DNA from 4 places in the Rossellomorea sp. YZS02 genome. Region 4 is predicted to be linked to each of the others. Evidence: riboswitches for the same ligand, from Rfam matches in the RefSeq annotation. Region 4 holds a riboswitch; each other region holds the start of a gene.

Evidence for each region. Region 4 has a riboswitch for S-adenosylmethionine ahead of SLH55_RS12920 (YezD family protein). Riboswitches for the same ligand answer to the same signal wherever they lie in the genome.
Region 1: another riboswitch for S-adenosylmethionine. It lies ahead of SLH55_RS12020 (methionine ABC transporter ATP-binding protein); the one in region 4 lies ahead of SLH55_RS12920 (YezD family protein).
Region 2: another riboswitch for S-adenosylmethionine. It lies ahead of metE (5-methyltetrahydropteroyltriglutamate--homocysteine S-methyltransferase); the one in region 4 lies ahead of SLH55_RS12920 (YezD family protein).
Region 3: another riboswitch for S-adenosylmethionine. It lies ahead of SLH55_RS09240 (methionine biosynthesis PLP-dependent protein); the one in region 4 lies ahead of SLH55_RS12920 (YezD family protein).

The regions. Positions count from the first base shown of each region.
Region 1 is NZ_JAXBLY010000011.1:18,803-26,914, forward strand. It holds gene SLH55_RS12000 (hypothetical protein) at 1-135, opposite strand, end outside; gene SLH55_RS12005 (carboxymuconolactone decarboxylase family protein) at 942-1,307, opposite strand; gene SLH55_RS12010 (MetQ/NlpA family ABC transporter substrate-binding protein) at 1,725-2,549, opposite strand; gene SLH55_RS12015 (methionine ABC transporter permease) at 2,566-3,234, opposite strand; gene SLH55_RS12020 (methionine ABC transporter ATP-binding protein) at 3,231-4,253, opposite strand; SAM riboswitch class I at 4,406-4,512, opposite strand; gene SLH55_RS12025 (hypothetical protein) at 4,617-4,970, opposite strand; gene SLH55_RS12030 (thioredoxin family protein) at 5,758-6,069, opposite strand; gene SLH55_RS12035 (toprim domain-containing protein) at 6,072-6,431, opposite strand; gene SLH55_RS12040 (YusG family protein) at 6,606-6,842, opposite strand; gene gcvH (glycine cleavage system protein GcvH) at 6,936-7,319, opposite strand; gene SLH55_RS12050 (arsenate reductase family protein) at 7,449-7,805, opposite strand; gene SLH55_RS12055 (ArsR/SmtB family transcription factor) at 7,916-8,112, opposite strand, start outside.
Region 2 is NZ_JAXBLY010000019.1:69,159-76,979, forward strand. It holds gene pckA (phosphoenolpyruvate carboxykinase (ATP)) at 1-1,536, shown strand, start outside; gene SLH55_RS17675 (lmo0937 family membrane protein) at 1,595-1,744, opposite strand; gene SLH55_RS17680 (GNAT family N-acetyltransferase) at 1,912-2,700, shown strand; gene SLH55_RS17685 (biotin transporter BioY) at 2,743-3,303, opposite strand; gene metE (5-methyltetrahydropteroyltriglutamate--homocysteine S-methyltransferase) at 3,636-5,909, opposite strand; cobalamin riboswitch at 6,067-6,252, opposite strand; SAM riboswitch class I at 6,327-6,434, opposite strand; gene thiC (phosphomethylpyrimidine synthase ThiC) at 6,706-7,821, opposite strand, start outside.
Region 3 is NZ_JAXBLY010000007.1:155,016-163,127, reverse strand. It holds gene SLH55_RS09245 (tryptophan--tRNA ligase) at 1-757, shown strand, start outside; SAM riboswitch class I at 924-1,033, shown strand; gene SLH55_RS09240 (methionine biosynthesis PLP-dependent protein) at 1,124-2,248, shown strand; gene metC (cystathionine beta-lyase) at 2,241-3,425, shown strand; gene SLH55_RS09230 (bifunctional homocysteine S-methyltransferase/methylenetetrahydrofolate reductase) at 3,443-5,293, shown strand; gene metH (methionine synthase) at 5,274-8,112, shown strand, end outside.
Region 4 is NZ_JAXBLY010000012.1:50,302-58,413, forward strand. It holds gene SLH55_RS12910 (anion permease) at 1-195, opposite strand, end outside; gene SLH55_RS12915 (phosphoadenylyl-sulfate reductase) at 253-951, opposite strand; gene SLH55_RS12920 (YezD family protein) at 1,055-1,210, opposite strand; SAM riboswitch class I at 1,296-1,401, opposite strand; gene SLH55_RS12925 (MaoC/PaaZ C-terminal domain-containing protein) at 1,597-2,001, opposite strand; gene SLH55_RS12930 (MaoC family dehydratase N-terminal domain-containing protein) at 1,998-2,447, opposite strand; gene fabG (3-oxoacyl-ACP reductase FabG) at 2,471-3,229, opposite strand; gene SLH55_RS12940 (acyl-CoA dehydrogenase family protein) at 3,251-4,426, opposite strand; gene SLH55_RS12945 (NADPH:quinone oxidoreductase family protein) at 4,452-5,426, opposite strand; gene SLH55_RS12950 (enoyl-CoA hydratase) at 5,438-6,211, opposite strand; gene SLH55_RS12955 (phosphotransferase family protein) at 6,225-7,307, opposite strand; gene SLH55_RS12960 (acyl-CoA thioesterase) at 7,330-7,746, opposite strand; gene SLH55_RS12965 (TetR/AcrR family transcriptional regulator) at 7,823-8,112, opposite strand, start outside.

The DNA of each region.
Region 1 (8,112 bases), on a different contig from region 4:
GTGCACCCTGCGATCAAGGGCCGCAATCATTCTTCTGCTTTCCTTGTATTCCTGCTCTCTCTTCTGCTCTACTTGCATCCTGACATCATGCTTTCGTTTGTACACCTCATAACCAATCCCATGGGCTCCATGCATAGCCTTTTCCATTTCACTTGTGTACGAGATACTCTCAAGAGAGTCGATAATGAATCATTCCTTTCAGGTTTTTAATTACTTTACAACTATACTACCCCCTCGTTCATAAGACAAAACCGGAATTTCATCATTTTTTCTGAAAAATTCACCTTCAGAATCACTCCCGGGGGCTACCCTTAAGTTTTCACAAAATTCCGCCATTATACTGCCAATTAATAGTATGGAAGTGTGAATTTATTAATTAGAATGTATATTTATTGATTTTTTGATACTCTCTTTCAAAAATGGCAACTGTTGTTGCTTTTGACGAAGATAGTGGCGGTTGATTTCCGTTCCAGGTGCTCGCTTTCCGCGGGGCTGGCGGTGAGCCTCCTCGGCTGCGCCTGCAGCGAGAATCAACTGACGAAAAGTTTGACTATCACAAAGGAAATGTGAAGATAGCGTATGACACTGCTTTTTCATTCGTTGCCGTGACTGATTTTATTTCATAGTCCCATACTCTTTTTAAACGGATGGTCACACACCATTTTGCTCTGTCAACTACTGACTACGTTAGAGGGTGAAGGGAACTGCGTAGACTCCTACGGAAAACGGGCGTGCCGAGACCCCGGAAGCGGTTTTTGCTGAGGAGGCTCGGCCGAACGTCCGTGGAAAGCGGAGCAGTGCCCTTCACCCTCCTGCACCACAACCTAAATGACAGAGCATACCCAAAACTTAAGTCTGTATAAGAATCGCAACAATTTTTGAGAAAACTGCCTTACGAAAAGAGTCAAAAAAAAGAGAAGGATTTCTCCCTCTCGATTAGGTTATTGCTTTAATTGATTCAAGTCTTGAATCGACTGTTGAACCAGGGTGACTGCCTGGCTCATGACGGCTCCTCCGCCGAATGCAGCTGTTACGCCGATGGCCTCAAGGATTTCTTCCTCACTGCACCCTTGATCGAGGCATCCTTTTGTGTGATAGATGATGCAGTATTCATCCTGTGAATACAGACTGATTCCAAGGGCAATCAGCTGTTTTTCTTTTTTGGTAAGTACTCCTTCTCTAAAGCAGTGCTCGGTAAATGTGTTATACTGCTCAGCTAGTTCCGGCATTTTCTCAGTGAAGATTCCAAGTCCCATTTTATAATCATGAAGGGCTGCTTCTGTTGTATTTCTCGGTTCCATCTGCATTTCATTCAACTCCATCTCAAAATAGATTCATCGGAAATAGTATGAGCCAATCAGGAAATGATTATGTTATTAAATTACGGAAAGGGCTGTGATCAAATAAAGAGGCTGGGACATAACTAAATCTATACACTCTAAAGACGAACAATGAGATTACGTGTTACACCGCTGTTGATTTCCGTGCAAGACTTCGCTTTCCTCGGGCGGAAGGCGAGCCTCCTCACAGCTTGCGCTCCTGCGGGGTCTCACCTATTCCGCTTTTCCCGCAGGAGTCTTTGTCTTGCACTCCAATCAACAGCTAGAACCTGCTAAATACATGGATTTTAAAAATTAAAAATCCGAACGAGTTAGATTTTTATCAAATTACTCGTTCGGATTTTTCTTTATCTGAAACCCTTTTGTCCCAGTCTCTTATGATTGTTATTCAGTTACCGGTACCACCGCTCCGTCCCATTCTTCATTGATGAAGTCTTGGATTTCTTTTGAGCGCAATGCCTCAACCAAAGCTTTTACCTCTTCTTTGTTTTCATCACCTTTGTTCACTGCAATCACATTTACATACGGTGAGTTACTGTCTTCGATGGCAATTGAATCTTCGAGTGGCTTCAAGCCAGCATCGATGGCATAGTTCGAATTGATGACGACCGCATCCCCTTCTTCATTTTCATACATTTGTGGAAGCAGGGCTGCTTCGTATTCATAATCGAATTTCAGGTTTCTAGGGTTTTCTTTGATGTCTTCCAGTTGAGCCTGTGTATTCTCGACACCGTCTTTTAATGTAATCAGACCCTTTTTCTCCAATAAAGTAAGGATGCGTCCATGGTCGGAAACGGAGTTACTCATGAGAATCGTTGCGCCTTCTGGAAGGTCCTCAAGTGATTTATACTTTTTAGAGTATACACCGATCGGCTCGATATGAATTCCGCCGGCGTTGACGAAATCATAGTCATTTTCTTTCATTTGTAAGTCCATATACGGTGTGGTTTGGAAATAGTTCGCATCCAGGTCCCCATTATCCAGGTCTTTGTTCGGTAGGATATAGTCCTGATACGTCTCGATTTGAAGATCGATCCCTTCCTCCTCTAAGATCGGCTTCACTTGTTCAAGAATTTCTGCATGAGGTACATTCGATGCCCCAACCACTAACTCCTTCTCGTCACTGCCTCCGGAACTTGAATCATTCCCGCATGCTGCTAAACCAAAGATACTCGTTGCTGCAATAATACCTGCTGCCCATTTTTTCATTATCATTCTCTCCTTTTTATCTTTTATCTAATTTATTTGTAAAGAAATCACCTATTAGTTGAATGGCGAAAACGACAAGTAAAATCATGATCGTTGCTGCCAGTGTTACATCTTCCCTGCTGCGCTGGAATCCATCCAGATAGGCGAGATTCCCCAAGCCTCCTGCCCCGATGACCCCTGCCATCGCTGTATATCCAACGAGGGCGATGGCTGTTACTGTGATTCCTGATATTAAAGCCGGAAGTGATTCAGGGATCAATACTTTCCATATAATCGTACTCGTTTTAGCTCCCATTGCTTTCGCTGCTTCAATGACGCCTTTGTTCACTTCTCTCAGAGCAATCTCAACCATCCTGGCATAGAAAGGAGCCGCTCCTATGATCAAAGCAGGAAGAGCTGCGTTCGCTCCACGTATCGTATCCAATAATAATTTGGTGAAGGGAATCAATAGTACAATCAGGATAATGAACGGGATGGAGCGGAACACGTTGACCACTGCACTCGTTATGGTATAAGTAAGCTTGTTCTCCCACAAATTTTCCTTGGATGTAAGAAATAACAAAATTCCAAGGATCATCCCCAATACAAATGTAATTAACACCGACATCCCGGTCATATAAAGGGTTTCAAGGGTGGCTTCCCACATCTTTTCCCAATCCACATTCGGAAATAAGTTCTCCATCATCCTCGTAACACCTCCACCTTAACCAACTGCTCTTCGGCAAACTGAACGGCTTTGTTGACCGTCTGTTCTTCCCCGTCCAGATGGACGGATAGCGTACCGTAAGCTCCTTTTTGTGTTTGTGAAATTTGCCCTTGCAGGATATTGACTTCAAGATCGAATTTCCTGATCAGGCTGGTGATGAGCGGTTGCTCAGTCGAATCGCCCACGAATGTAAATTTAATGACTTTTCCATTCGGATACTGTTCCAATAGGTGCTGAATTGTTTCTCCCGTTTCCTCTCCTTGGGATACTTCCTTTACAAATCGCTTTGTCACCTGCTCTTGTGGATTCCGGAACACTTCCAGGACATCACCAATTTCTACAACCTTCCCTTTTTCCATGACAGCCACACGGTGACAGATTTTTTTGATCACATGCATTTCATGGGTGATCAAGACGATTGTGAGTCCTAACCGTTGATTGATGTCCACCAGCAAATCAAGGATGGAATCGGTGGTTTGCGGGTCTAATGCTGAGGTGGCTTCATCGCATAGAAGGACGTTTGGATTATTCGCCAGAGACCTCGCTATCCCGACTCTTTGTTTCTGCCCTCCGCTCAGTTGAGAAGGATAGGCATCCCCTCTGCCTTCCAATCCGACCAGCACCAATAATTCATTGGCTCTTTGTATCCTTTCCTTCTTGGGTACCCCTGCAATTTCCAAGGGGAACATAATATTTTGCAGGACAGTCCGGGACCAGAGGAGGTTAAAGTGTTGAAAAATCATTCCAATGGACTGTCTTGCCTCTCGCAACTTTTTCCCCTTCACCTTGGAAACGATTTGTCCATTCACATCGACAATACCCTGATTCGGAACCTCGAGTCCATTGAGCATTCGAATCAGCGTACTTTTACCTGCACCACTATAGCCGATCACTCCAAAAATTTCTCCTTCGGCAATGTCAATATTTACTCCATCAACTGCAGCAATCGGACCATTTTTGGATTGATAGATTTTCTTTACATCTGAAATGCTGATCATGTTGTCTCCACCTTCTTTCTAAGTAAAACGGTCGTTTTAATCAGGATTGTAAATATATCCCTGCAACCTCTCAAGCTCTTTCAGGATATTCAATAAAAAAATGCCCTCCTGCGATAAGCAGAAAGGCATAATCATATATAGGACTATCCTTTCTCTCATCTTTCAAAGCAATCGCTTTGAGTGAATTGGCACCATTTCAATTTTCATTGACGGTTGCCGGGCTTCATAGGGCACGTCCCTCCACCTCTCTAAATAAGAGTAAAGTATCAAGTTATTTAATTTTATTAGCTAAAGACTCTGAAAATTTGCTACAAGAGAGATTCTATCATCGGATATAGAAAAGTGTCAATTCTTTTTTTACTTTTATGACACTTTAACCGGTTCCTTCACCCTGGACCTTGTCAACCAAAGCACCGACTCCACAAATAGCAGCGGGCGGTATCCTCCCCTGACTTCAAGGATTCCTTTTTCAACCAGTTGGGACAATCGCTCTTCACCTGTCAACAGAGAAATGATATCCCCCTCTTCTCCCTCGATCACAAAATGTGCTTCAGGCATTATATCTTCTAATACTGCACAACGGCTGTTCGAAATGGAAATTCCATAGATCCAATCCCTGCATTGAAAATGAAGGATAAATGGGCTGTCTGGAAACAAGAGTCGTAAATGGTATCTTGAATGACACTGATCTACTAATTCCTCTAAATATAGTCGCATGAATACCCTCCCAGTGAAACTTCTATATACTTACAATTCCACTTCAGGTGATCATTCCCTTTTAAACATTCTCGACATGTTTTGAACGGATGTATCAAATTTGTCGAACAGTAAGAATTTGGATGATGGAAGGTCAAAAAATGAGGGGATTCGAACCATTTCCCGAGAAATATGTCTGCGAATGTAGAACGAAAAATGCTAAAATGTCCAAAGTATAAAAACAAAAGGCTGTTTTCGTAAACATTGTTGTTTTTGGATGTAGCGAGTGGCGGTTGATTTCCGCTACAGGTGCTCGCTTTCCGCGGGGCTGGCGGTGAGCCTCCTCGGCTTCGCCTGCGGGGTCTCACCTGTCCAGCGTTTCCCGCAGGAGTCGAGCACCTTCCGCTCCAATCAACTGACGCGAAATTTGACTATCACAAAGGAAATGTGGAGATCGGGTATGCCACTGCTTTTTCATTCGTTGCAGTGACTGATTTTATTTCATAGTCCCATACTCTTTTAAAACTGATGGTCACACACCATTTTGCTCTGTCAACACATACTACTCCAGAGGGTGAAGGGAACTGCGTAGACTCCTACGGAAAACAGGCGTGCCGAGACCCCGGAAGCGGTTTTTGCTGAGGAGGCTCGGCCGAACGTCCGTGGAAAGCGAAGCAGTTCCCTTCACCCTCCTGCACCATAACTTAAATGACAGAGCATCGTATATCTTGGTTTGTATGAGAATAGCAACAATCTTTGCGAAAACAGCCAAACAAAAAGACCCTCTTTAAAAAGGTCTTTTATCTCTCTAAGCATTCTTGGTGATGGTCTCATAGATGAATGGAACGGATTGAAAGGCATAAATCCTTTCTTGTTCCACGCTATCTTTTAAGAGGAGCAGGCAGGGTACACTTTCAATGGAGTGCTCTTCTGCATATTCGGGCAAGTAGTTCAAGTTTGCTTTCACAAAATGGAACGACTGGGGAAGTTTCTCCACAACGTCCATCATTTTACCTGCAACCTGGCATGTACCACACATTGGTGTATAAAGGTATACGGCTGCTAACGTATGACCATCAATCGATTGCTGTAATTCTTCTGTACTGCTTACCTCGATCAAAACTAGATCATCCTTTTTCCAAGATATTGTTTATGCACATCAATGTTTGCTCCGATCAGAACAGAGGCAAGGTGATATTCAGGAGCTGCGGCTACTTCTTTGTACATCCGGTCGATGTAAAGGTGTCCGGCCTCAGGAAATTCACGCATAAACTGTTTACGTAACTTCTCACCTGCATCATCGGCATCCACCAGGATGTACACATCCCTTTCAAACAGTTCGTCAATCAGTTCGTCCATCTTTGTAATACTGATCGTTCCATTTGTGCAAATGATTTCAATTGGTTCTTTAATAATGTCTTTTACTTTTCTCTTATCGGTTGTTCCTTCAACGATAATTACCTTTTCGTCAAGTTCCATCATGATCATCACCTTATCTTTCAGAAATAAGATTAGGATAGTATATTCAGATAACAAGAGATGATGTCCACTTTCTACTCATATTTTCTCATGTTTACAAAAAATAGTGCAAGTGGTTTGTTTCATTACGTATAGAAATGGTGCCAGATTCAATAATGAATCTGGCACCGAGAAAATCTAACACCATCCACCTTCATCACAATCCGTATATCTGGCGTCATGTCCATCAGTGGAAGTATAGCTTTGATAAATTTTATTTTCCTTTGCTTCAAAGTTCGGTTCCAGAGTCACCCCATCAAGAGGCAGACTCATTTTGCCGATCGGTTGATTATCAAGGTATAACTCAACTTCACCATTTTTTAGTTTACCAGTGACTCTGCCTGTCACATCTAATTTCTTTGGTTCAAGGACCATACGTCTTCATCCTTTCTATTTACGCGTAGTCATATGATGCCCAAAAAGAAAAACAAAACACCTTGAGAAATCCTCAAGGTGTCCTGGCAGATATTATCCTTCATTAATCATTTCGTCATACTGTTCAGCTGTCATAAGCTTGTCTACTTCTCCAGCATCTGAAGGCTCAACAACGACCATCCATGCCTTTTCATAAGGTGATTCGTTCACGAATTCAGGGCTGTCGGACAGCTCTTCATTCACTTCTACCACCTTACCTGAAACAGGGGCATACAGCTCAGAAACGGTCTTAACCGATTCAACACTGCCGAATGGCTCATTCGCTTTGATTTCATCGCCAACCTCAGGTAACTCGACGAATACGATATCGCCCAGTTCAGATTGTGCAAATGATGTAATTCCTACGCGTACATTTTCCCCTTCAACTTTGACCCACTCGTGTTCTTCTGAATAACGAAGTTCTTTCGGTGTACTCATTCTCTATCCCTCCAAATGCTAGTTATACAACCTAATATTGACACACTTTTCATTGAAAAAGCAAGAAAACCAAGTATGAATAATGAAACTTTTTCATAGCCCATGATTTAGGGAATCCAGGGCCCCGAATTACTTCCAGGTATCTTCAAATGTTTCTTCTTTAAAACCTACTGTAACCTGGTTTCCATCCGTTGTAATCGGACGTTTGATCAGCATTCCGTCAGAGGAAAGGATTTCCAATAATTCATCATCCGATGCTGAATTCACTTTATCTTTTAAACCAAGTTCACGATATTTTTTTCCACTTGTATTGAAAAACTTCTTAAGAGGATATCCGCTCTTTTCATACATGCTCTTAAGTTCTTCTTTTGAGGGCGGATTCTCTACAATATGTACTTCATTCAAAGCTGTGCCCTGGTCTTCCAGCCACTTTTTAGCTTTGCGGCATGTACCGCACTTCGGATAAGAATAAAAAGTCAATGACATCATTCCACCACCTTTCAATAAAATCCGGAGACGGGGAAATCCCCGTCCGGCAACAGTCATCTATTTCTTACATTCGACAATATCCGTAAGTATCCTTCTTTTCAGAAACATTAGCTGCATTGATTTTCTACCGTTTCTACCAACTCTTTAAGGAGGTCGGTTGCATTATCCAATTCAAGAGAATAGAAACGCTGGGTTCCTTTTTGTTCCATGGATACTAATTGCTGATCCCTCAGGATTTTTAAATGGTGCGAAACAGCAGGCCGGGATAGTGTCAGATTATCAGTTATCTGATTGACCGTAAGAG
Region 2 (7,821 bases), on a different contig from region 4:
ATCCAGGAACAATTATCTGTTTCTCAACTAGTCGAAAAGGTCCTTCAACGAAATGAAGGAGTTTTAACTTCATCAGGTGCAATCAGAGCAGAAACTGGTAAATACACAGGACGCTCTCCTAAGGATAAATTTATTGTAGAAGAACCAACGACGAAAGATAAAATCGAATGGGGTTCTGTCAATCAGCCGATCTCTTCGGAATCATTCGATAAATTATATACGAAAGTCATCGAATACTTAAAAGAAAAAGAAGAAGTATTTTCATTTAAAGGGTTCGCAGGCGCCGACCCGAAACATAGACTGCCGATCCAGGTAATCAATGAATTTGCGTGGCATAATCTTTTTGCCCACCAATTATTCATCCGCCCGGAAACAGATGAGTTAAAAGATCATCAATCAGAGTTCACCGTCATTTCAGCGCCGAACTTCAAAGCTGATCCGGAAGTGGATGGCACTCACTCTGAAACGTTTATCATCGTTTCATTTGAAAAAAGAATCGTATTGATCGGCGGAACGGAATATGCCGGTGAAATGAAGAAGTCGATCTTCTCCGTGATGAACTATGTACTTCCTGAATCCGATATCCTGTCCATGCACTGTTCTTCAAACGTTGGACGCGAAGGCGATGTCGCATTGTTCTTCGGATTATCCGGTACTGGTAAAACGACTTTATCCGCAGATCCTAACCGCCGTTTGATCGGTGATGATGAGCACGGATGGTCCCCGAACGGTGTATTCAATATCGAAGGCGGCTGCTATGCGAAATGTATCGGGTTAACGCGTGAGAAGGAGCCACAGATTTTTGATGCAATCCGTTTCGGTTCAGTACTTGAAAATGTCGTTCTTGATGACATGTCCCGCCTCCCGGATTATGATGATAACACTTTAACAGAAAACACGCGTGCTGCCTACCCCCTTCAAGCGATGGAAAACATCGTGGAGCCAAGTATAGCAGGACACCCAAATACGATTGTATTCCTGACAGCTGATGCATTCGGCGTATTACCTCCGATCAGCAAGCTGACAAAAGAACAGGCAATGTACCATTTCTTAAGCGGATATACATCAAAGCTTGCAGGTACTGAGCGCGGAATCACGTCACCGCAAGCTACATTCTCAACTTGCTTTGGATCTCCATTCCTTCCGCTTCCTGCCACTCGTTATGCAGAAATGCTTGGTAAGAAGATCGATGAGCACAATGCACAGGTATTCTTAGTGAACACTGGTTGGACCGGTGGAGAATACGGTGTCGGAAACCGCATGAAGCTTTCTTACACCCGTGCCATGATTCAAGCCGCTCTTGAAGGCGAACTGACGAATGTTGAAACGGCGACAGATGAAATCTTCGGTCTGAACATCCCGGTCCACGTTCCTGGTGTTCCAGACGAAGTCCTTCAGCCTAAGAAGACCTGGTCCAATGAATCCGCTTATGAAGCGAAGGCAAAAGAACTTGCTCACAAGTTCAACGAGAACTTCAAGAAATTCTCAAACGTCCCTTCTGACATCGAACAAAAAGGCGGCCCGTCCGTTAAATAAATCATCCTGACATACAAAGGTCCGTCCCTCACATTTGAGGGACGGACCTTTGTTATCGTTATAGCCCTTTTTTCCGGCCGGTGATTCTGTTGAATAAGAATACAACAACGGCGATGATCAGTAGAACATGGATGACGGCTCCACCGATTTTAAAGATCAATCCTAGTAACCAAAGAACTAATAAAATTCCGATGATGGTCCAAAGCATTTGTGCTCCTCCTTAAAACTGTTCTTGCTCATAAGTTTCCCTAATACTCGGATTTTAAAACCATTACCAATTCCCCATTCTTTTTCTGATTTCACCTAAAAATAAAACTTTACTAAATATTACTAATTTTGGTATGATTATGATTAAATTTTACAGGGGGAATCAAGATGATCAGACAGCTTACAGAAAAAGATCACGATAGTTGCCAGCAGCTTATTCAACAACAACCTGCTGAGAATTTATTCATCATCGGGGACATTGAAGCCTTCGGATATGAGCAGGATTTCCAGAGAATCTGGGGCGATTTCGATGATGAAGGAAACTTAAGGGGGATCCTCCTTAAGTACCGGGAAAACTTCATTCCGTTTTCCATGGGGGAATTCGATGCGGAAGGGTTCGCCGCTATTATCAACGGGACGGAAGACTACAGCATCGTTTCAGGTTTGAAACGAATTGTCACTGAAGTTGAACCCTACTTATCAAGGAAGATCGATTCGAAGAGACATATGTATTATGCCAAATGCGACAGTACCTCGGCCATGGATGACCACGATCTGCCCCATGTGAAAGAGGCCAATTTCGATGATTTACCGAAGCTTGTAGAGCTGTTGAACGCTATCCCTGAGTTCAGCGGAGGAAGTTTTACAGTGGAGAAAAGAAAGCACGGGATGGAAAAAGGGGTTGCCCGCAGCTACTTCGTGGAACAGGATGGACAGTTTGTTTCTTCCGCGTCCACTACGGCGGAAAATAGCATGTCCGCCATGATCGTCGCTGTATGCACCCACCCCCAGTATAAGAAAAAGGGATATGCCACAGAGTGCATGACGAAGCTTTGCCGTGACGTTCTAAACGAAGGAAAAGAGCTTTGCCTTTTCTATGATAATCCTGAAGCAGGAAAGATATATAAACGGATTGGATTTAAGGATATTGGTTACTGGTCAATGTATAAATTCTAAATAAAAAAAAGTGGATTCCTAAAAATAGGAGTCCACTTTTACTTATGCGGCCACTTTCCGACTCTGGATCAATTTTGCCTGAACCAAACGCTTTCTTACCGTAATACCTATCCAGCTTGCCAGGAACGCTTTGATCAGACCGACTACGATAAACGGATAAACTCCCGCTGCCATCGCCTGATTCCAGCCCAGGTCCGCTACAAATTTCAGTTGAATGGTCCCCAGGATCAATGTAATGATCATCCCAACCGTATTGGCGATCATCGCCATCGGAATGGTGAACTTCGTTTTTTCAAGAATATAACCTGTAAAGAAAGCCGCTACGATAAAGCCAAAAATATAGCCGCCGGTCGGACCGACAAGCACTTGCGCACCCCCGCTGAACCCTGCGAACACGGGTACCCCGACAGCACCTAGTGCCGCATAACAAATCAGCGACAATGCCCCATATCTGCTTCCAAGGATCGTAGCCGTGATTCCGACTGCCAGTGTTTGCCCGCTGATGGGAACGAGTGGCAATGGTATTTCAATCTGTGCGAAGATCCCCGTCATCGCTGCAAAGATCGCACAGTGGATGATCATCCTCAGTTTTTCTCCATTCATGTGTGAATCCCCCTTGTGTATGTAAACTCTATATAAGTATAAGTTAACACATATCACGTGTATTGGGGAAGAAAATTTTCATCTGTTGAGTAGACCCAAGGTTCTCTATTACTGGGGAGCATATATATTACATACCTTCTCACTTGCCATAAGCTTCACCTCAGATTTTAAAGATATTCTCCCCTTCTCCAACTCATCTTCTCTCTTATCACTGATCATATATAGGCAAGTATGCTGAGGGTATCGCTCATTGTATACCTGTATAATTCTCCCGATGGCTACGTAGGACATTTGTTGCTCCTTTCATGATGTTCATTCTATGACGCATGTTCTTACTCATTCTTCACGAGAAGTTCTGAACGGACATGCTTCGCTGATTCCACCATCACTTTTAGGGATGAAATGGTTTCAGCAATTCCCCTGGTTTTCAAACCACAATCAGGATTAATCCAAAACTGTGTAGGATTCAACACTTTTAAAGAACGCTTAATATGCTTGATGATTTCCTCACTCTCAGGTATCCGGGGACTGTGAATATCATACACACCCAAGCCTATCCCTTTGTCGTATATGCTTTCCTCAAAAATGTTGATCAGTTGACCATGACTCCTCGACGTCTCGATTGAGATGACATCTGCATCAAGTTCACTGATGGCTTCCATGATATCTTCAAAATCGGCATAACACATATGGGTATGAATTTGCGTTTCATCCCGAACTGACGAAGTGGCTAACTTAAATGAATGAACAGCAGCTTGTAAATAGTCATCCCACCGTTCCTTCTTCAATGGTAATCCCTCTCTGAGAGCGGGTTCATCAACCTGGATCATCCGAATTCCCTGTTCTTCAAGTGATTCAATTTCTTTGCAGAGAGAGCAGGCAATCTGGTTAGCTACTGTGTTGCGTGATAGATCCTCCCTCACGAATGACCAGTTCAGAATGGTGATCGGCCCTGTTAACATCCCTTTAACCGGCTTTTTGGTTAGCGACTGGGCATATACCGTCTCATCCACTGTCATCGGTTGTATAAATTTCACATCTCTATATATGATTGGCGGCTTCACACATCGCGATCCATAGGACTGGACCCATCCGAATCTTGTGAACTGAAAGCCCTCCAATTTTCCGCCGAAAAATTCGACCATATCCGTCCGTTCAAACTCACCGTGTACCAACACATCCAATCCGACTTCTTCCTGGATGGTGATCCACCGTTTTATTTCTCCACGAATGAATTCCCGATATGCGTCGTCACCAATCTCACCCTTACGCCACTTCAATCTCTGTCTCCTTACCTCACTGGTCTGAGGAAAGCTCCCGATTGTAGTAGTGGGAAGAAGGGGGAGCTCGGATTGTACCTTTCGGCGAATGGAATAGGGGGACAACCTCCTGACAGTCAATCGGTTTTCTTCATATGCTTCTCTGCTGCTACCGACTGATTCATGCCGGGCAGCGATGGATTTCACACTTCCATCCAACTCCTTCTGTAAGATCCCCGTTTCTTTCCCGATCGCTTTCGCAAGAATGACCACCTCCTTCAATTTCTCATCAGCAAAAGACAAGCGTTCTCTAAGGGTTTGATCCAAAGCATCTTCCCTCCGCACGGTCACCGGTACGTGAAGCAAGCTGGAGGATGGTTGAATGATTAATTGGTCCTTCGATACTAGATCAGTCAATGAAGATACAAATGAATGGGCGTCAACAAGATTCCTTCTCCAAATATTCCTGCCGTCCACCACCCCGGCAGCGAGTATCTTATCTGCAGGGAACCCGTTCCTTCTGATGGCATCCAAATTCTCTCCCCGATCATGAATAAAATCCATTCCTATCCCGTCCACAGGTATGGCCATCACCTCTTGATAATGCTCCAATCGATCGAAATAGGTTTGAAGAATAACCTTCACATGGGGAGCAGATTGCTTTAATACCCCATAGACCTCTTTAAAGCGTTCCACCTCCTGTCTGGAGATGGAGGTACATAAGATCGGCTCGTCCATTTGCACCCATTCTACTCCCTCCTCCTGTAATTCCTTTAAGACTCTGGCGTATAGAGGGACCAATTTTTCCACAAGTGCGTTTCCATCCCCATCATCATACCCTTTAGACAATTTCACAAATGTGAATGGCCCAATGATCACAGGCTTCCCCTTGATACCAAGCTTTTCTTTCGCTTCTCGGTAAAAAGCCAGCGGTCGATTTTCCACCAGCTTAGGTTCCGAGCCGGAAAATTCCGGGACGATATAATGATAGTTGGTATTAAACCATTTCGTCATTTCCGATGCTGGGGAATCCTTCGTCCCCCTTGCAATATCAAAATACGTATCGAGAGGTACTTTCCCACCTTGATAGTCAAATCTTTCCGGAACGACTCCAAACATCACGGCAGTATCCAGTACATGATCATAAAGCGAGAAGTCCCCAAGGGGAATCAAATCCACTCCCTGATCCCTCTGTTTCTTCACATGCGCGAGACGTATAACTTCCATTTGTTTTTGGAACGTCTCTTCGTCCACCTTATTGGACCAATATTTCTCCAATACCTTTTTCCATTCACGATTTTCCCCTATTCTCGGATACCCTAAATTCGAACTCATGACCTTACTCAAATAACACACTCCCCATCTTTTCAGAATTGTGATTATAGCCCCAACAAAAAAATCTCTCTTTCAAAAGAAAGAGAGATTCATACGCATACTTAACTAGAGTCGAGACCAATCGGTATTCTCAACACGCATTCCTCACCCCTCTCTATATCCCCGTAGAGCATAAGTGCATACAACAGGCAGGTCTCCTGACTCAGGATCGTCGCTTCTTACCCCTTCCCATTTCGGATGAAATAGTGGTTAAATGATAAGTTGCTCCCCTATACAGTGGCGGGACCGCGCCGGATTTTCACCGGTCTTCCCTCTTAGCTGAGTAAAACTCAGCACCTATTGCATTTGTCTATTCAATTGTCCTTTTACCAGATAACGAAAAGCCCTCTCCATCAATGAAAGAGAGGGCTTCATATTTAGTGGAATCCCCTCTTATTTTCCAAAGCCAAGGCTTTGCAGGAATTAGCACCTTTTCAATAAAAATTGAACGGTTGCCGGGTTTCACAGGGCCAGTCCCTCCACCTCTCTACATAAGAGTTTTATGCTTATATTTTTACTATTCGGAAATTAGTACTTATCGTAGCACGGGAACAATTGACTGTCAAAAGAAAATTTCATCCTTTTTCAATCTCCTTAATAGTACGTACTTTCTGCATAATGGCACTTGATGCAATTCCGTGAGGCGGGAGTTTCATAAAAGACATGTTTGCACCTGGCCTGGATGCCCTTCACTTCTTTCTCAAGGTCCATGATCCTTTGGTGCAGAATCAGCATTTCTTTCTGCAACAAAAGTATATGAGAACCTTGATTACCGGTAGAGGTTGGATCCATTTTCAACAAACTCCTTCGCCTTTTCTTTCAACCCTTTGTCCCTCTCAAACTGTGACTCTACAGTACTGCCCTTCATCCCCCTGATATCATGTGAGATTCTCATAGAACAAAACTTGGGTCCGCACATGGAACAGAAGTGGGCGGTCTTTGCCCCTTCGGCAGGGAGGGTTTCATCATGATACTCCCTTGCCCGTTCAGGATCCAGGGAGAGATTGAATTGATCATTCCATCTAAACTCGAATCGTGCTTTGGAAAGGGCGTTGTCCCTTATGCGTGCACCTGGATGCCCCTTCGCTAAATCAGCTGCATGGGCGGCAATCTTGTATGCAATGACGCCTTCCCGGACATCGTCTTTATTCGGAAGCCCGAGATGTTCCTTTGGTGTTACATAACAGAGCATCGCCGTCCCGAACCAGCCGATCATCGCAGCCCCAATGGCAGAAGTGATATGATCGTATCCTGGTGCAATATCTGTCGTTAATGGTCCCAATGTATAGAAAGGGGCTTCATGACAGATTTCCATTTGCTTATCCACGTTTTCTTTAATCATATGCATCGGGACATGACCAGGCCCTTCAATCATCACCTGGACATCATGCCTCCAAGCGATTTTCGTTAACTCGCCCAGTGTTTCAAGCTCAGCAAATTGGGCTTCGTCATTGGCATCTGCGATCGACCCCGGTCTTAATCCATCCCCTAGTGAAATCGAAATATCATAAGCCTCTGCAATTTCACAAATTTCTTCAAAATGGGTATAAAGAAAGTTCTCCTTATGATGGGCCAGACACCACTGTGCCATGATCGAACCTCCCCGTGACACGATACCTGTGGTACGATCAACGGTTAAATGAATATATCTCAACAATACCCCGGAATGGATGGTAAAGTAATCAACACCCTGCTCTGCCTGCTCGATCAGCGTATCCCGGTACACCTCCCACGTAAGATCTTCTGCTATCCCGTTTACCTTTTCCAGAGCTTGATAGATCGGTACAGTACCTACAGGGACGGGAGAGTTCCGAATCACCCACTCACGTGTAGTATGAATGTCTTTCCCTGTCGATAAGTCCATGATGGTATCTGCGCCCCACCT
Region 3 (8,112 bases), on a different contig from region 4:
TCGTCAGTCTGATATACCTGAGATTTTTGAATTAAGCTGGATTCTAGCATGCTTTGCACCTAAAGGATTATTGAATCGAGCACATGCATATAAATCAATTGCTGAAGAAAATCATAAGATGGGCAGGGAAGCGGATGCCGGGGTCAATATGGGTGTATTCACTTATCCCATACTAATGGCGGCAGATATCCTGTTATTCCAAACGGAGATCGTCCCTGTAGGAAAGGATCAAATTCAGCATGTTGAAATCGCAAGGGACCTTGCAGAAAATTTTAACAAGCAATATGGAGAAACCTTTGTACTTCCCGATTACATTATAGAGGAAGAAACGGCTGTACTGCCAGGACTGGATGGAAGAAAAATGAGTAAAAGTTATAACAATACGATTCCCTTATTCGAAGAGCCAAAAAAGCTTCAAAAATTAATCAACAAAATTAAAACAGATTCTTCTCCTCCTGAAGAACCTAAAAATCCAGAATCGTCCATCATATTTTCTTTATACAGAGAATTTGCAACACCCGAACAAGTAGAAGAAATGAGAAAAAGGTATCAAAGAGGAATAGGCTGGGGGCAAGCGAAGAAAGAACTTTTTGAAGTCATGAATTCATTTATTGAAGAACCGCGAGCACAGTATGAGGCACTAATGGCCAGCCCTGAAAAATTGGATGCCATTCTACAAGAAGGTGCTGTCAAGGCAAGAAAAAAGGCGATTCCCTTTATGACAGAGATAAAAACAAAGATAGGGATCTTTCATTGAGATTCACGCCTAAACGCATTTGTTGTTTGGTTATTCAGTCTGAAGAAAACGCCTTCGGATGAATAGGTACATTTGTATTATTTTCGGATAATTCATAATTATCATTGACTTTCGTGCTTCTTTGTTATAAGTTATGGGAAAGTTATTTTTCACAAAATCATATAGTTTCTTATCAAGAGAGGTAGAGGGACTGGCCCGAAGACACCTCAGCAACCAGCCGTGAGTTTAGGTATGGTGCTAATTCCAGCAAGTTGATGTCAACTTGGACGATAAGAGGGAGAACGAATGTACAAAACCTTCTTATTTTCAGTAAGAAGGTTTTTTGTTTTTTCCCTTTTCGTATTCAAGATAGAAAAGGAGAGAAGAATGTTGAAAAATCATATTGATACAATGCTTGTCCAGGCAGGAAATCGGAAAGATCCTGCAACGGGTGCTGTGAGCCTGCCCATTCATTTGTCGACTGCCTATGAACATAAAGGGATTGGACAATCGACAGGTTATGATTACACAAGAACTGGAAATCCAACACGTGCTACTTTAGAGGATACCCTTGCGCGCTTGGAGGAGGGGCATAAGGCATTTGCCTTTAGTTCGGGTATGGCAGCGATTCAGGCCATTCTTAGCTTATTTAATAGTGGGGATGAATTGATTGTTTCAAAAGACTTATACGGCGGAAGCTATCGTTTATTCATACAGTATGAAAGACAATACAGTATCAAATTTCATTTCGTCGATACAAGTGATCCTGTCTCCATTGAAGAACAAATCACTAACAGAACCAAGGCCATTTTTCTCGAAACACCGACCAATCCATTAATGAATGAAGCAAGTATTTCTGAGGTTTCCCGACTTGCTAAACGTAACGGTTTGATATTAATTGTTGATAATACCTTCTATACACCGATCCTGCAGAAGCCACTTAGTGAAGGAGCAGACATTGTAATCCACAGTGCGACAAAATACTTAGGGGGGCATAATGACGTTTTGGCAGGTGTTGTGATTGTAAAGACAGAGGAACTGGGGGAAAAAATCTACACCGTTCAAAATTCTATCGGTGCAGTTCTATCACCATTCGATTGTTGGCTCTTATTAAGAGGAATGAAAACACTTAGTCTCAGAATGGCTCAACACGAAAAAAATGCTAAAGAAGTCACACAGTTTCTTGATTCGCATGAATATGTAACAGACGTTTTGTATCCGGGTAAAGGAGGCATGCTTTCCTTTCGTATAGCAAAGGAAGAATGGGTTGCTCCCTTTCTTCAAAAACTAAACATTATTACGTTTGCCGAAAGTTTAGGGGGGGTTGAAAGCTTTATCACTTATCCCGCCACTCAAACACATGCAGACATTCCTGAAGAAGAGCGAAACAGGTTAGGTATCTGCAACAGACTTCTACGGTTCTCTGTAGGAATTGAATATATTGATGACCTGATTGAAGATCTGGAGAATGTTTTTCAACAATTGGAAAAAGAGGTGCTTACGTATGAGTAAAAAACCATTTTCACTTCAGACGTCACTCATTCATTCTCACGGATTTGATAAAGAAACAGGAGCGGTCTCTACGCCAATCCATCATGCAACAACTTTTCATCAACAGGATTTCGATCAGTACGGAACCTATGACTACAGCCGATCGGGAAATCCAACGAGGGAAACCGTCGAGGAAACGATAGCTGAGCTCGAAGGAGGGATAAGGGGCTTTGCCTTTTCATCGGGAATGGCGGCAATCTCCACAAGCTTTTTATTATTGTCGAGCGGGGATCATGTTCTCGTATCAGAAGAAGTGTACGGTGGGACCTACAGGATGATCACGGAAGTCCTCACTAAGTTTGATATTGAATACTCCTTTGTGAACATGAAGGACCTGCATGAAGTGGCTTGTTCAATAAAACACAATACAAAAGTGATCTATATGGAGACACCATCGAATCCACTCCTGAACATCACGGATATTGAGGGAGTCGTGAAGCTTGCCAAGGCAAATGGATGTTTAACGTTTCTTGATAATACATTCATGACTCCACTGCTTCAAAGACCGATCAGTCTGGGTGTAGATGTTGTCCTCCACAGTGCCACGAAGTTTCTTGCCGGGCATAGTGATGTCTTAGCGGGGCTTGCGGTAACGGGTGATGAAGAGATTGCCTCGAAGCTTGCTTTCCTTCAGAATTCGTTCGGAGCGGTACTCGGGGTACAAGATTGCTGGCTTCTCTTGAGGGGACTCAAAACTCTGCATGTAAGATTGAAGGAATCTTCAGAATCCGCATATAAGATTGCTACCTTCCTGGAAAACAGAAAGGAAGTAGAAGAAGTGTACTACCCTGGCTTGAGCTATCATCCCGGTCGTGAAATACAAGTTCGACAAGCTGAGGGTCCTGGGGCGGTTCTTTCCTTCCGATTAAAAGGGGAAGATGAAGTAAAGCAACTCATACAAAATATAAATATTCCCGTATTTGCCGTCAGTCTGGGAGCAGTAGAGTCCATTTTATCCTATCCATCAAGAATGTCACATGCTTCCATGCCCAAAGAGGAACGAGAGCGGAGAGGGATTACTGATGGTTTATTACGATTGTCAGTAGGACTTGAAAACGTGGATGAATTAATTTCCGATCTTAAAAAGGGTTTGGATAGTATACAAGAAATCAATCGAGACAACGTAATAAATTTATAGTAAAAGGAGGGGATGTCATGAAGCCGTTGCTGGAAGCACTGAAAGAGAGAATCTTACTTGCAGATGGTGCGATTGGAACGTTGTTGTATTCATATGGAGTGGACAGATGCTTTGAAGAGCTGAATCTTTCTCACCCAAATGAAGTGTTGAAAGTCCATAAAGAGTATATTGATGCAGGAGCAGATATCATACAGACCAATACGTATGGAGCCAATTATCAAAAGCTTTCCAGATACGGATTGGAGGAATCGGTTAAAGAAATTAATACAGCTGCAGTGCGTCTGGCAAGAAAAGCTGCGGGAGAGAACACCTATATTCTGGGCACGATCGGGGGAATCAGGGGCATTAAACAAAATGTGTCCCTCGAAGAAATCAAAAGAAGCTTTCGTGAACAGCTATACTGTTTATTATTAGAGGGTGTAGATGGCATACTGCTTGAAACCTTTTATGATTTTGAAGAATTAACCACTGTATTAAACATTACTAAACGTGAAGCAGACATTCCTGTTATTGCTCAAGTTTCCCTTCATGAAACCGGAGTTCTTCAAAATGGAATGGAAATAAAAGACGCCCTTCTACAATTAGAATTACTGGGAGCCGATGTTGTCGGCATCAATTGCCGCATGGGGCCATTTCATATGGTGAATTCCCTGGAGGGGGTACCACTACCAAAAAGGGCGTTTCTATCCGTCTATCCGAATGCCAGTCTGCCGAACTATGAAGAAGGTCGATTCTATTACTCTGCTGAACCTGATTACTTTGGTGATATAAGCAACGAATTGAGACTGCAAGGTGCAAGAATCATTGGTGGCTGCTGCGGAACCACACCTGATCACATTCGTTCTGTAGCTGCAAGGTTAAAAAGCCGGGAGCCCGTGAAAGAAAAAAAGGTTAAAAAGAAAAAAGTTGTTCAGTTATCGTCACCTTCTATCAAGGCAAACTTGCTGCATGAGCAGGTAAGAGAAAATAAAACGATCATTGTTGAACTAGATCCACCTAAACACCTTGACACGAAGCTATTCTTCCAAGGTGCTGAGGCATTAAAGGAAGCTGGAATTGATGCACTAACGCTTGCTGACAATCCGTTAGCGTCGCCTCGAATAAGTAATGATGCCATTGGAAGCCTGGTCAAATCCAAGTTTGACCTTACACCTTTGGTCCACATCACTTGCCGGGATCGAAACCTGATTGGACTTCAGTCCCATTTAATGGGCTTACACACGTTAGAGATACACAATATATTAGCGATAACGGGTGACCCTGCCAAGATTGGAGATTTTCCAGGGGCAGCATCCGTTTATGATTTATCTTCCCTCGAACTCATTGAATTGATTAAACAGAACAATGAGGGTATATCCTTTTCCGGTAAATCACTCCGGGAACGAACTCAATTTTCAGTAGGTGCAGCTTTTAATCCGAATTTCCGTCATTTAGACGCTTCTGTAAAAAGACTTGAAAAGAAAAAGAAAGCAGGTGCTGACTATTTTATTTCTCAACCGATCTTTGGGAAAGAGCAGCTGTTTCAAGTACATGTGGCTACAAAGCATTTAGATGTTCCCATTTTTATAGGGATCATGCCGCTGATCAGCTCAAGAAATGCAGAGTTTCTCCATCATGAAGTACCTGGGATAAACGTTCCAGAAGAAACAAGACAAAGAATGAAGGAAGCAGGAAGTGATCCTGTCGCTGCAAGAACAGTTGGAATGGAGATAGCAAAAGACTTACTTGATACAGCAATAGAACTTTTTAATGGGATTTATCTTATCACGCCTTTTGTCAGGTACGATATGAGCATTGAACTGATTCATCATATACAAGAGAAAACCAACACAGAAAGAGAGGTTCCCTATGGCCATCACTTTGTTTGAAGAACAGCTTAGGAAAAAAATACTTGTACTCGATGGAGCAATGGGAACGATGCTTCAACAAGCGAATTTATCCCCGGAGGATTTTGGTGGAGAAGAGCTTGAGGGCTGTAATGAAAATCTGGTATTGACAGCGCCGGAGGTCATTTATCAGATTCATCTGGAATATTTGAAAGCCGGAGCTGATGTGATTGAAACAAACACCTTTGGTGCTACCCCCATTGTACTGGACGAATATGAGATAGGCTCAAAAGCATATGAAATTAATAAAAAAGCAGCTGAAATCGCCAAAAGAGCTGTAGAAGATGTCTCAACCTCCGAGTGGCCCAGGTTTGTTGCAGGATCTCTAGGTCCCACTACCAAAACCTTATCCGTAACAGGAGGAATAAGCTTTGATGCGTTAGTAGAAAACTATCGTGTTCAAGCAGAAGGTCTTCTCGATGGAGGCGTTGATGTACTACTTCTCGAAACGAGTCAGGATGCTTTAAATGTAAAAGCGGCAAACCTCGGCATTCGAACTGCCTTTGACTCCAAAGGGAAAGAGATTCCCATATTGTTATCCGGAACCATTGAGCCGATGGGCACTACACTCGCGGGGCAGACAATCGAAGCATTTTATTTATCTCTTGAACATTTAAACCCTTTGGTCGTTGGTCTGAACTGTGCAACCGGACCTGAATTTATGAGGGATCATATTCGTTCCTTATCAAGTCTGGCAACTACTTATGTCAGCTGTTATCCGAATGCAGGATTACCTGATGAAGAGGGAAATTACAATGAGACTGCTGATTCACTCAGTGTAAAGATGAAGGGTTTTGCTGAGAAAGGCTGGCTGAATCTTGTTGGAGGGTGCTGTGGAACCACACCGGAGCACATCCGTGCCCTTTCAGAAGTGGTGAAGGGATTCCCTCCTCGTAAACCTAAAGAATCTCATCCTCATGCAGTGTCAGGAATTGAACCGTTTGTTTATGAAGATCCAGATAGAAGACCGATTCTGGTCGGTGAACGGACGAATGTCATCGGTTCGCGAAAATTCAAACGATTGATCGCAGAGAATAAGATAGAAGAAGCTTCAGAGATTGCGAGAGCGCAAGTGAAAAATGGAGCTCAGGTAATCGATATCTGCCTTGCGGATCCCGATCGTGAAGAGGTAGAAGATATGAATGTATTTATCCAGGAAGTGGTGAAAAAAGTAAAAGTTCCACTTGTTATTGATTCGACGGATGAGAAAGTGCTTGAGACCGCATTGAAGTATTCTCAAGGAAAAGTAATTATTAACTCGATTAATCTGGAAGATGGGGAAGAACGGTTCGAGAAGATAACAAAATTGATGAAGGAATACGGAGCAGCGGTTGTGGTAGGCACAATTGATGAAAAGGGAATGGGAGTGTCTGTAGAGCGAAAGGTAGACATTGCCATCCGCTCACATAAACTGTTAACTGAGAAATATGGAATAGCTTCAGAAGACATCATCTTTGACCCCCTTGTATTCCCAGTGGGAACAGGAGATCAGCAATATATCGGTTCAGCCAATGCTACAGTTGAAGGGATAAGACAGATAAAAGAATTCTTTCCTGAGTGCCCTCATATCTTAGGGGTTAGTAACGTATCATTTGGACTGCCCCCTGTCGGAAGGGAAGTCCTAAATGCGGTATATCTTTACCACTGTACGAAAGCGGGACTTGATTATGCCATCGTCAATACGGAAAAATTAGAGCGTTTTGCCTCCATTCCTGAAGAAGAGGTTCGAATGGCCGAGAAACTCCTTTTTGAGACGACCGATGAAACACTGGCAGAATTTACTGCGTTTTATAGGGGTAAAAAGAAAGAAGTAAAGGTACCAGTCAACACGATGACATTGGAAGAAAGGCTGGCACATTATGTGGTGGAAGGGACGAAGGAAGGACTGATTGACGATCTAAATATCGCCTTGGAAAAGTATGACGCACCCCTTGAAATCATCAATGGGCCCCTTATGGCTGGAATGAGTGAAGTCGGAAGGTTGTTTAATGATAACCAGTTGATCGTAGCGGAAGTATTACAAAGTGCCGAGGTAATGAAAGCATCCGTAGCTCATCTGGAAACGCATATGGAACAAACGGAAAATTCTTCTTCAAAGGGAAAGGTGATCTTGGCTACGGTTAAGGGAGATGTTCATGATATTGGTAAGAATCTTGTTGATATTATCCTCAGTAACAATGGATATGAAGTAATTGATTTAGGCATTAAAGTGACACCACAGGAACTGATCGGGGTCATACGGGAAGAAAAGCCCGATATCGTAGGTTTGTCCGGACTCCTTGTGAAGTCTGCACAGCAGATGGTCATTACTGCCCAAGACTTAAAACAGTCTGATATATCAGTTCCTCTGGTAGTAGGAGGTGCGGCCCTCACCCGAAAATTCACTACAAATAAAATTGGCAGGGAATACGATGGCCTGGTTCTTTATGCGAAGGATGCAATGGATGGACTTAGCATCATGAATGGGATTCAACATGAAGAAACGAGGCTGCGGTTGGAAGAGGAGAGTCGCGAAAAATTAAGAAAGGTCGTATCGACTGAAGAATCTCCGAATCGAAATACATCTTCTGTTGCGGTGAAAATACGTTCCACTGTTTCAAAAGATGTAAAAGTCCATGTTCCTTCTGACTTGATTCCCCACACCATTAAAGAATTTTCACTTGATCAAATCCATCCCTACATTAATCAGCAGATGCTTCTTGGGCACCATTTAGGGATCAAAGGGAAAATTTCAAGATTACTGGAAGAAGGAGACGAAAGAACGGTCGGCCTTAAAGCAGTGACGGATGAATTGTTCCAAA
Region 4 (8,112 bases):
AACGATCTTGATCGACAATAAATTCTGCGGGATGATTCCTGAACTAATCGTCTTTACAACCTCTCCACCACCCAGAACTGCTCCGCTTAGGACACCTGCTGCACAAATCCATAATGCTGTCCTGATGTTCTTTACCGCTCCTGCACCGTATGCGACTCCCATTGATGCAGCCGCTCCACTGGCACCAATGTTCATAGCAAAGAACAAACTAATGATAAGGGCTGTGATTTCAAGCAAAGATTTTCACCCATTTCAATGAAGGCCGCATTCTGTCTTTCCTTTTCCTTTCCATCTTCCGGAGCGGAGATCATTGATATCATAGGCCGGTGTTGTGCAATGAGTGCACCCGATACTCGGATACCCTTGATCGTGAAGGGAGTTATAAGTCAGATTATGTTTATGGACGTATCGCCAAATCTCCTTCCAGGTCCAATGAATTAAAGGGCAAATTTTAACCGATTGGAATTTTTCATCCTTATTGATGAATTCAACGTGTCGTCTTGTGGGAGATTGTTCCCTTCTCAACCCCGATATCCAGGCATTGCCTTTGGACAGAGCATCCTTTAACGGATCAAGCTTTCGAATTTGACAACATTTATTCGGATTTTTCTCCCATAATTTATCCCCATATACTTTTGCCTGTTCTTCCATTGTCAACTCAGGTTTTTGCATTTTAATGAGTAGTTCCGGATATGCCTCTTTCACTTTTTCTATCGTTTCATACGTTTCCTTAAAATGTACGCCCGTATCGAGGAATACAATGGTTGCCTTCGGCTGTACCTTGGAGATAAGATCAATGAGCACAATGCCTTCAATTCCGAAACTACATGCATACACCACTTTTTCACCATAGTGGCTGAACGTCCATTCCAGGACATTTAACGCTCCTTTGTAGACCGGATCCACTTCGAAATCCAAGGTTGGCTGTTTCCAAGTCTGATAGGTTAACATGATACACCCCTTTTCCTGATGCTTATCCAAATAAAAAGAGGCGATAACAAGATAAAAGGGTATCCCTTATCTTTGTTATGCGCCTCTAGTTTGTCTAGTCAGCTTATTTAATTCGAACTTTTTCATTTCTCTCTAATTGAATGACTTTTCCGTCTTGAACAACAATGGTGATCGACCCATAATTCATGGTCGCAAGCATGGATTGGATCTTCTCTGCTACTTCTTCAAAATTTGCTTGTTGACTTTTTTCTTTCGCCACATGATTCCCCCAATTTTCATCTTATCCAGTTCACTCACAAATAAAAAAACAACCTTCCATTTTGGAAAGTTGTTCAGGTAAGGATACCTTATCTTCCAAAATGGATAAACATTTTGCTGGAATTAGCACCTTACAATACGTAGGTTGCTGGGCTTCACAGGGCCAGATCCCTCCACCACTCTGGATAAGAGTTATTAATTTTAATATTCTAAATAATATCACATTCCACAAAGAAGTCAACCCGAGTTTTTTGATCGGATTTATATCTTTTGGCTCATTTTATGGAAACGCTCATTCTCTTTATGTCTATTCGATCTGTTTGGGATTTAAAACACTATTTTTAGATAGTGCTGTTTTCATTATTCTGTGACTTTCTTTCTCTCAAACTAAGAAATCAACTCAAAGACAACTTTACCTTCAATCACTGTTTTTTCTGCTTGATTGGTTGCAGTGACATTAAAATGGAGAAGGTTATCCTGTCTATCCAGCATTTCTGCCCGCAATGTAATCACATCATCCAACATGACCATCCCTTTAAAGCGTACCGAGTAATCCTTGATAAATCCTTCTTCATGAAAAGGACTGAAGAGTTTTGACACATTCCCCATCGTCCACATGCCATGAGCGATGATTCCTGGCAGGCCAAGCTTCAAGGCTTCGTCATCGATCGTATGAATGGGATTATAGTCCCCGGAAGCCCCTGCATATTTAATTAAATCGATTCTCGATACTGGATCCAATTCAACCGGAGGAAGTTTAGCTCCTACATGGAGTGATAGTGGTGTTGTCATTTACTCAACCTCTTTCTGACTGTTTCTGTAATAATGACAATCGCTTGAGAGGTGAAAATCCTTTCCCCGTGCATATCTTCACCCACGTCTTCCATGACAAGAAAGCCCAATTTCCCACCTGTCCCATTTCGTTCATAATAGTCTTTAATTTCAGTATGACACCGTATGCCTTCTCCTACCCTCAATGGCCTTTCATATCGAAAGGATTGTTCGCCATGTATCAATCCCACATTGGGTAAATGAAAACCTTCAACGGAGCCATATTCCAATACTCTCGGAAAAGTTGGGGGAGCGATGTTCCCTTTATATCTCGACCGTTTCCCGGCATGCTCATCAACATAAATGGGATGGGGATCTCCTATCGCTTCCGCAAACTTCTTCACCGCACCTTTTTCCACAATATTTAGGACTGGAGCCGAACGTTTCCCAATATATGCTTGAAACATAATTTCCACCTCTTTCTCCCTTTTTAATTTTTTGGTCCACCTGCTACATAAAGGATCTGACCATTGACAAAAGATGACTTTTCGTCTGCAAAAAAGGCCACTGCGTTGGCAATATCTTCAGGAATCCCGCTTCTTCCAACGGGGATTCCTTGCAGGCTCGCTTCTACCAATTGCTCAAATGTAATCCCTATTCGTTTCGCCGTCTCTTTCGTCATCTCGGTTTCGATGAAACCGGGTGCTACCGCATTGGTCGTAATTCCAAACGGTCCGAGCTCAATGGCGAGGGTTTTCGTAAGCCCTTGAAGACCCGCTTTTGCTGTGGCATAGTTTGCCTGTCCCCTGTTCCCGAGAGCAGAGGTCGAAGAGATATTGATGATGCGCCCATACCTTTGCTTCACCATGTATGTCTGCGCTGCCTTCGCTACATTAAATGACCCCTTCAAATGCACATCCATGACGGTTTGCCAATCATTCTCGGTCATTTTAAATAGCAGATTATCCCTGATGACACCTGCATTATTGACAACAATGTCAAGGGAGCCAAAGGATTCATACACTTCCTTCATCGCATTTTCCACTTCCTGTGATTCCACGACATTGGCCATTTTTGTATACAATTCATACTGCTTAAATTCTTCTCCCGCATCATTCAACGCCTCTTCATTCACGTCGATAATGGCCACCTTCGCTCCTTCTTCAGCCAGTAGTCCCGCAATCGATTTACCGATCCCTCTGCTTCCACCCGTCACCAGTGCCACTTTTCCTCTGAATCGTTCGCCCATTCCTTTTGCCTCCTTGTAAAATTATATAAATTGCCCCAGTTTCACATGCCCTTTTAATAAATTTCTTGAGATGATCAGTTTTTGGATTTCATCAGTTCCATCATAAATGCGCCATAACCTTGCCTCACGATACCAGCGCTCGATGGGAAGCTCTCTTGTATAGCCCATCCCCCCGTGAATTTGCAAGACACGGTCGACCACTCGATTTCCCATATTTGATCCATAAAGCTTTGCCATCGATGCCACATGGCGATTGTCCTCACCCTGATCGAGCGTGTAGGCTGCATTTAACACAAGCCAGCGGGCCGCTTCAATTTCTACCGCAGAATCCGCAATCTGCCATTGAATTGCCTGCCGGTCCGCGATAGGTTTACCAAATGTTTCTCTTTCTTTCGAATAGTCGATGGCCATTTGAAGAAGGCGTTCTGCTGCTCCAACCGCCTGGGCACCTACAATCCAGCGGGCAAAGCCGATCCATTCCAAGCCCAGATCATAACCTCTATCGATTTCACCAAGGATGTTCTCCTCAGGAACCCTTACATCTTCAAAAATAAGGCTCGCCGGTCCCCATTCACCCATCGTATGGATATATTCGGACTTCCAGCCCATACTTCTATCGGCAATGAAGCAGGTGACCCCGTCTCTCCCCGTAAGCTGGTGTTTTTCTTTATCCGTGACGGCCATGACCATGACAAAATCTGCTTCGTTTCCACCCGTAATGAACGTTTTCTCCCCATTTAATATCCATTCGTTTCCTTCTTTCACTGCTGTGGTACGGATATTACGGGTATCAGATCCCGCTCCGGGTTCCGTCATGGCAAAACACGATTTCTTTTCTCCATTAATGGTTGGGATCAAGTAGTTTTTCTTCTGTTCTTCGTTGGCGTAATAAAGTATGTTATCGGCATAACCGCCGAAGGAGAATGGAACAAAGGTCTTGGAGATTTCCATATAGACGATGGCCATCATCATGTGACCGAGATCCGCCCCTCCGTATTCCTCGGGAGTGTTGATGCCCCAGAAGCCGGCATCTTTAGCCTTCATTTGCAGCTCATACTTTTTTTCCGGCGAGAGGCTGGGCTTTCCTTCCCTTTCATTTCGGAGCACTTCATTTTCTAAAGGAATCAATTCCTTCTCTACAAATCGACGGATGGTCTTCTGGATCATTCTTTGTTCGTCTGATAAGCGTAAGTTCATCATTCTTCCCCCTATTATTTTAAAATCATGGCTGCAGGATCACTTTTCCGACTGTTTGTCTTCCTTGCATGAGGGAATGAACCTTAGCCGCTTCTTCCAATGGAAATACGTGTCCGACTGTGACCTTCAAATCACCGCTTGCCACATAATGAAAGATCTCGTGCAACGTTTTCTGGGTCAATTCGGAATCCCTCATCAAAGGAGGAAGAAAAAATCCGGTCACCGACTGATTCCGGGCCATTAGTGAGGATGGATAAAATCTGCTTTGCTCGCCGCTGGCGACACCGTAAATGATGAGTCTTCCGAAATCGGCAAGACATTTTAATGTTTTGTAGAAGACGTCACCACCTGCCATCTCCAATGCAAGATCCACACCATTTCCACTTGTCGCCTCCAACACATTTTTCTCCCATTCATCTTCTGTGTAGTTGACTAGTACATCTGCACCCATTTCTTCCGCAAGGTGGAGTTTTTCTTCTGTGCTGGCAGTGGCGATTACCTTACCTGCACCGAATCGCTTTGCGAGTTGAACGGCAAGGAGCCCGACACCACCTGCTGCGGCATGTACGAGAACAGTCTCACCCTGCTCGAGTCTACCAAGTGTTTTCAAAATATGGTACGCACTCAATCCCTGTACTGGTATTGCGGCCGCTTCTTTAAAATCCAAGCCATATGGAAGTGGGATAATGGATCGTTCATCTGTCATGGCATATTCAGCATATCCTCCTGATTCCATCATCGCTACGACACGATCTCCTTTTTTTACCCTTGTCACGTCTTCCCCGACTTCGGTTACGATGCCGGATACTTCTGCACCAGGAATGTAAGGAAGGGGGGTCTTTACCACATATTGACCTTCTCTCCGGGCCGTATCTGCATAATTGACAGCAGAGGCATGCACTTTGATCAATACCTTTCTCCCCCCAGGTGAAGGCATGGCAATATCCACATTCTCCAATACATCGGGACCACCGAACTCCTTAAATTGAATCGCTTTCATCTATACTCCTCCTAATTCCCTGAAAAAGATGGGGTCCTTTTTTCTTTAAACGCTGAAACTCCTTCTGCATGATCTTCCGTTGAAATCATCAACGTTTGAGTGATTCTTTCCTGTTCAAGCATTTCATCCAGGGTAGTGGTGAATGAACGATCAATCATTTTTTTCATCATTCCATAGGCTTTGCTTGGACCCATAGCTAATGTAGAAGTCAACTCATCGGTTTTTTCTTCCAGTCTATCAGCCGGTACCATTCTGTTAATCACACCTAATTCATACATCCTCCGGGCAGAAACAGGTTCACCCGTGAAGAAGAACTCCTTTGCAAGATGAGGACCGATCAACCGTGGGAGAAAATAAGAACCCCCTCCATCAGAAATGAGCCCTACTTTAGAAAAACTCAGTGCAAATTGACTACTCTCAGATGCAATGATTAAATCACAGGCCAATGCTAAATTAAATCCGGCTCCTGCGGCAAAACCATGGACAGCTGCAATGACGGGCTTTTCTATTTCCTTGATGGCTTTTATACATGAATTTAGTATTCCGATATGTTCATAGACTTGGGCTGATGTCGTACTTCCCATCGTTTTCACGTCGCCACCGGCAGAGAATGACCTTCCGGCACCGCGGATCACGATCGCCCTGACCTCCTGATTCCGTCCAGCCTCATCTATCGCTTCAATCAATCCAGTAAGCATATTCTCATCAAATGAATTTAAGCTGTCTGGTCGATTTAAGGTTATATTCAACACTCGATCATTCTTTTCGACTAAAAGTGATTGCATCATATTCATCCCCTTATATTTGTTCCCTGAAATTAAATGCTGCCTGATTTCCCAGGGTAATTAAAGACTCGGCAAACCGATCGAACCCGGAAAAGCGGTCATCACTTGTCTGTCCCATCTTAAAACGGTAATAAATTTGCTGCACAATAACCGCGAGCTTAAAGTAGGCAAAAGACAAATAGAAATGAATATGGTTTACGTCCCTGCCGCTTTTTTCAGCATATTTTTCGATAAATTGTCTTCTGCTGTAAAAGCCGTCCATGATTGTCACTGGAGGCTTCCCAAGGCCGTATTTCAACAAGGCGGGATCATCTTGCTGTATCCAATACCCCATGGCGACTCCCAAATCTGCAAGGGGGTCACCGACGGTTGCCATCTCCCAATCAAATAATCCCACCATGGATGTCAGGTCATCAGAGAACATACTATTGTTTAATTTATAGTCATAATGAATGATCGTCGACTCAGCATTTTCTGGAACGTTTTCGATTAACCATTGTGTCAGATGGCCCACTTCACGAATCTCACTAGTCTTTGCACGTTCATAACGATTGATCCATCCGTGAACCTGTCTCTCCATAAAGTGTTCGGGTTTACTGATTTCGTGAAGTGATGTTTTTGTATGATCAATGGAATGAAGCTCGACCAATTTTGTAACCATTTCTTCTGAGATCTTCTTGCATAACTCAGGGGTCACATCAAGATGAGGGGGAAACGACGTATCAAATACTTCCCCTCTTTTTCGTTCCATGATGAAGAATGGGCTTCCGACTATCCCTTCATCTTCAGAGAATACATATGGTTTTGGTGTAACGTCGAATAAAGGGTGTACCTCTGAAAGGATCCTGAACTCCCTTTTCATATCATGTGCCTTCGGTGCGACCGGTCCTAAAGGGGGACGCCTCAAAACCCCTTCCCATTTCCCCATTGAGAGCAGATACGTAAGATTTGAGTGCCCCGCAGAAAACTGTTTAATGTTCAACTCTTCTTTATGCAGATCAGGAAAGTGCTCTTCCAGGAAGTCCTTTAATTTGCTTTCATTTAACTCTTCCCCTTTTCGTACTGAAACCGTTTCATATTCCACCTGTTCCGTCATTTTACCCCTCCTAGATTCAAGTTCAAGAATATTCAGTTTTCTCAGAACGAAAATGAATGTTTAACTGGGTTTTTAACAGTTCAGGGATTGCTTTACTTCGTTGTTCCTGAAAATCAAAGTAGACAATCACCGCGTTTCCTCTCGCAATCAGTTGATGAGTATCCGCACACAGAATATCATGCTCCAATTGAAAGCTTTTTGATCCGATTTTGGAAATATAGGTGGTGATCTCCAGTTCTTGATTGAAGTAGCCTTGTGATACGAAATCACATTTGGTGGAAGCTAAAATAAACCGCCAATCCTTCACGTCCATGTCGAATCCGATTGTTTCAAAGAATTTAATTCGTGCTTCCTCTAAATAGACAAAATAGGTGGTATTGTTAATATGCCCCAGTGCATCTGTTTCGCAGAACCTACTCTTTACGGTGATGGTATTCATTTATCCGCCTTCTTTCATAATAAATACTAACCAGTTGGTATGTTACAGCCAGAGGAAATGGTGAAACTTTCCCTCTCTATTCTGTTTGAATCCCTTTTAAGACCATATCGACAAACGTACCTGCTATTTCTTTATCCGTTTTCTCCCCACCCGGCTTAAACCATTGATAGCTCCAGTTCATCATGCCGAGTATACCAAAAGCGACAACGGAAACGTCAAAGTCGTTTCGGAAATCTCCCGACTTTCTGCCCTCTTTCAAAAGTTTCTCAATATTGTAGCGGTACATATCCCGTTTTGGTTCAATTTGATTCAAGCTTTCATCGCTTAAGTGTCTCATCTCTCTGAAAAACACTTTGGCACTGGCCC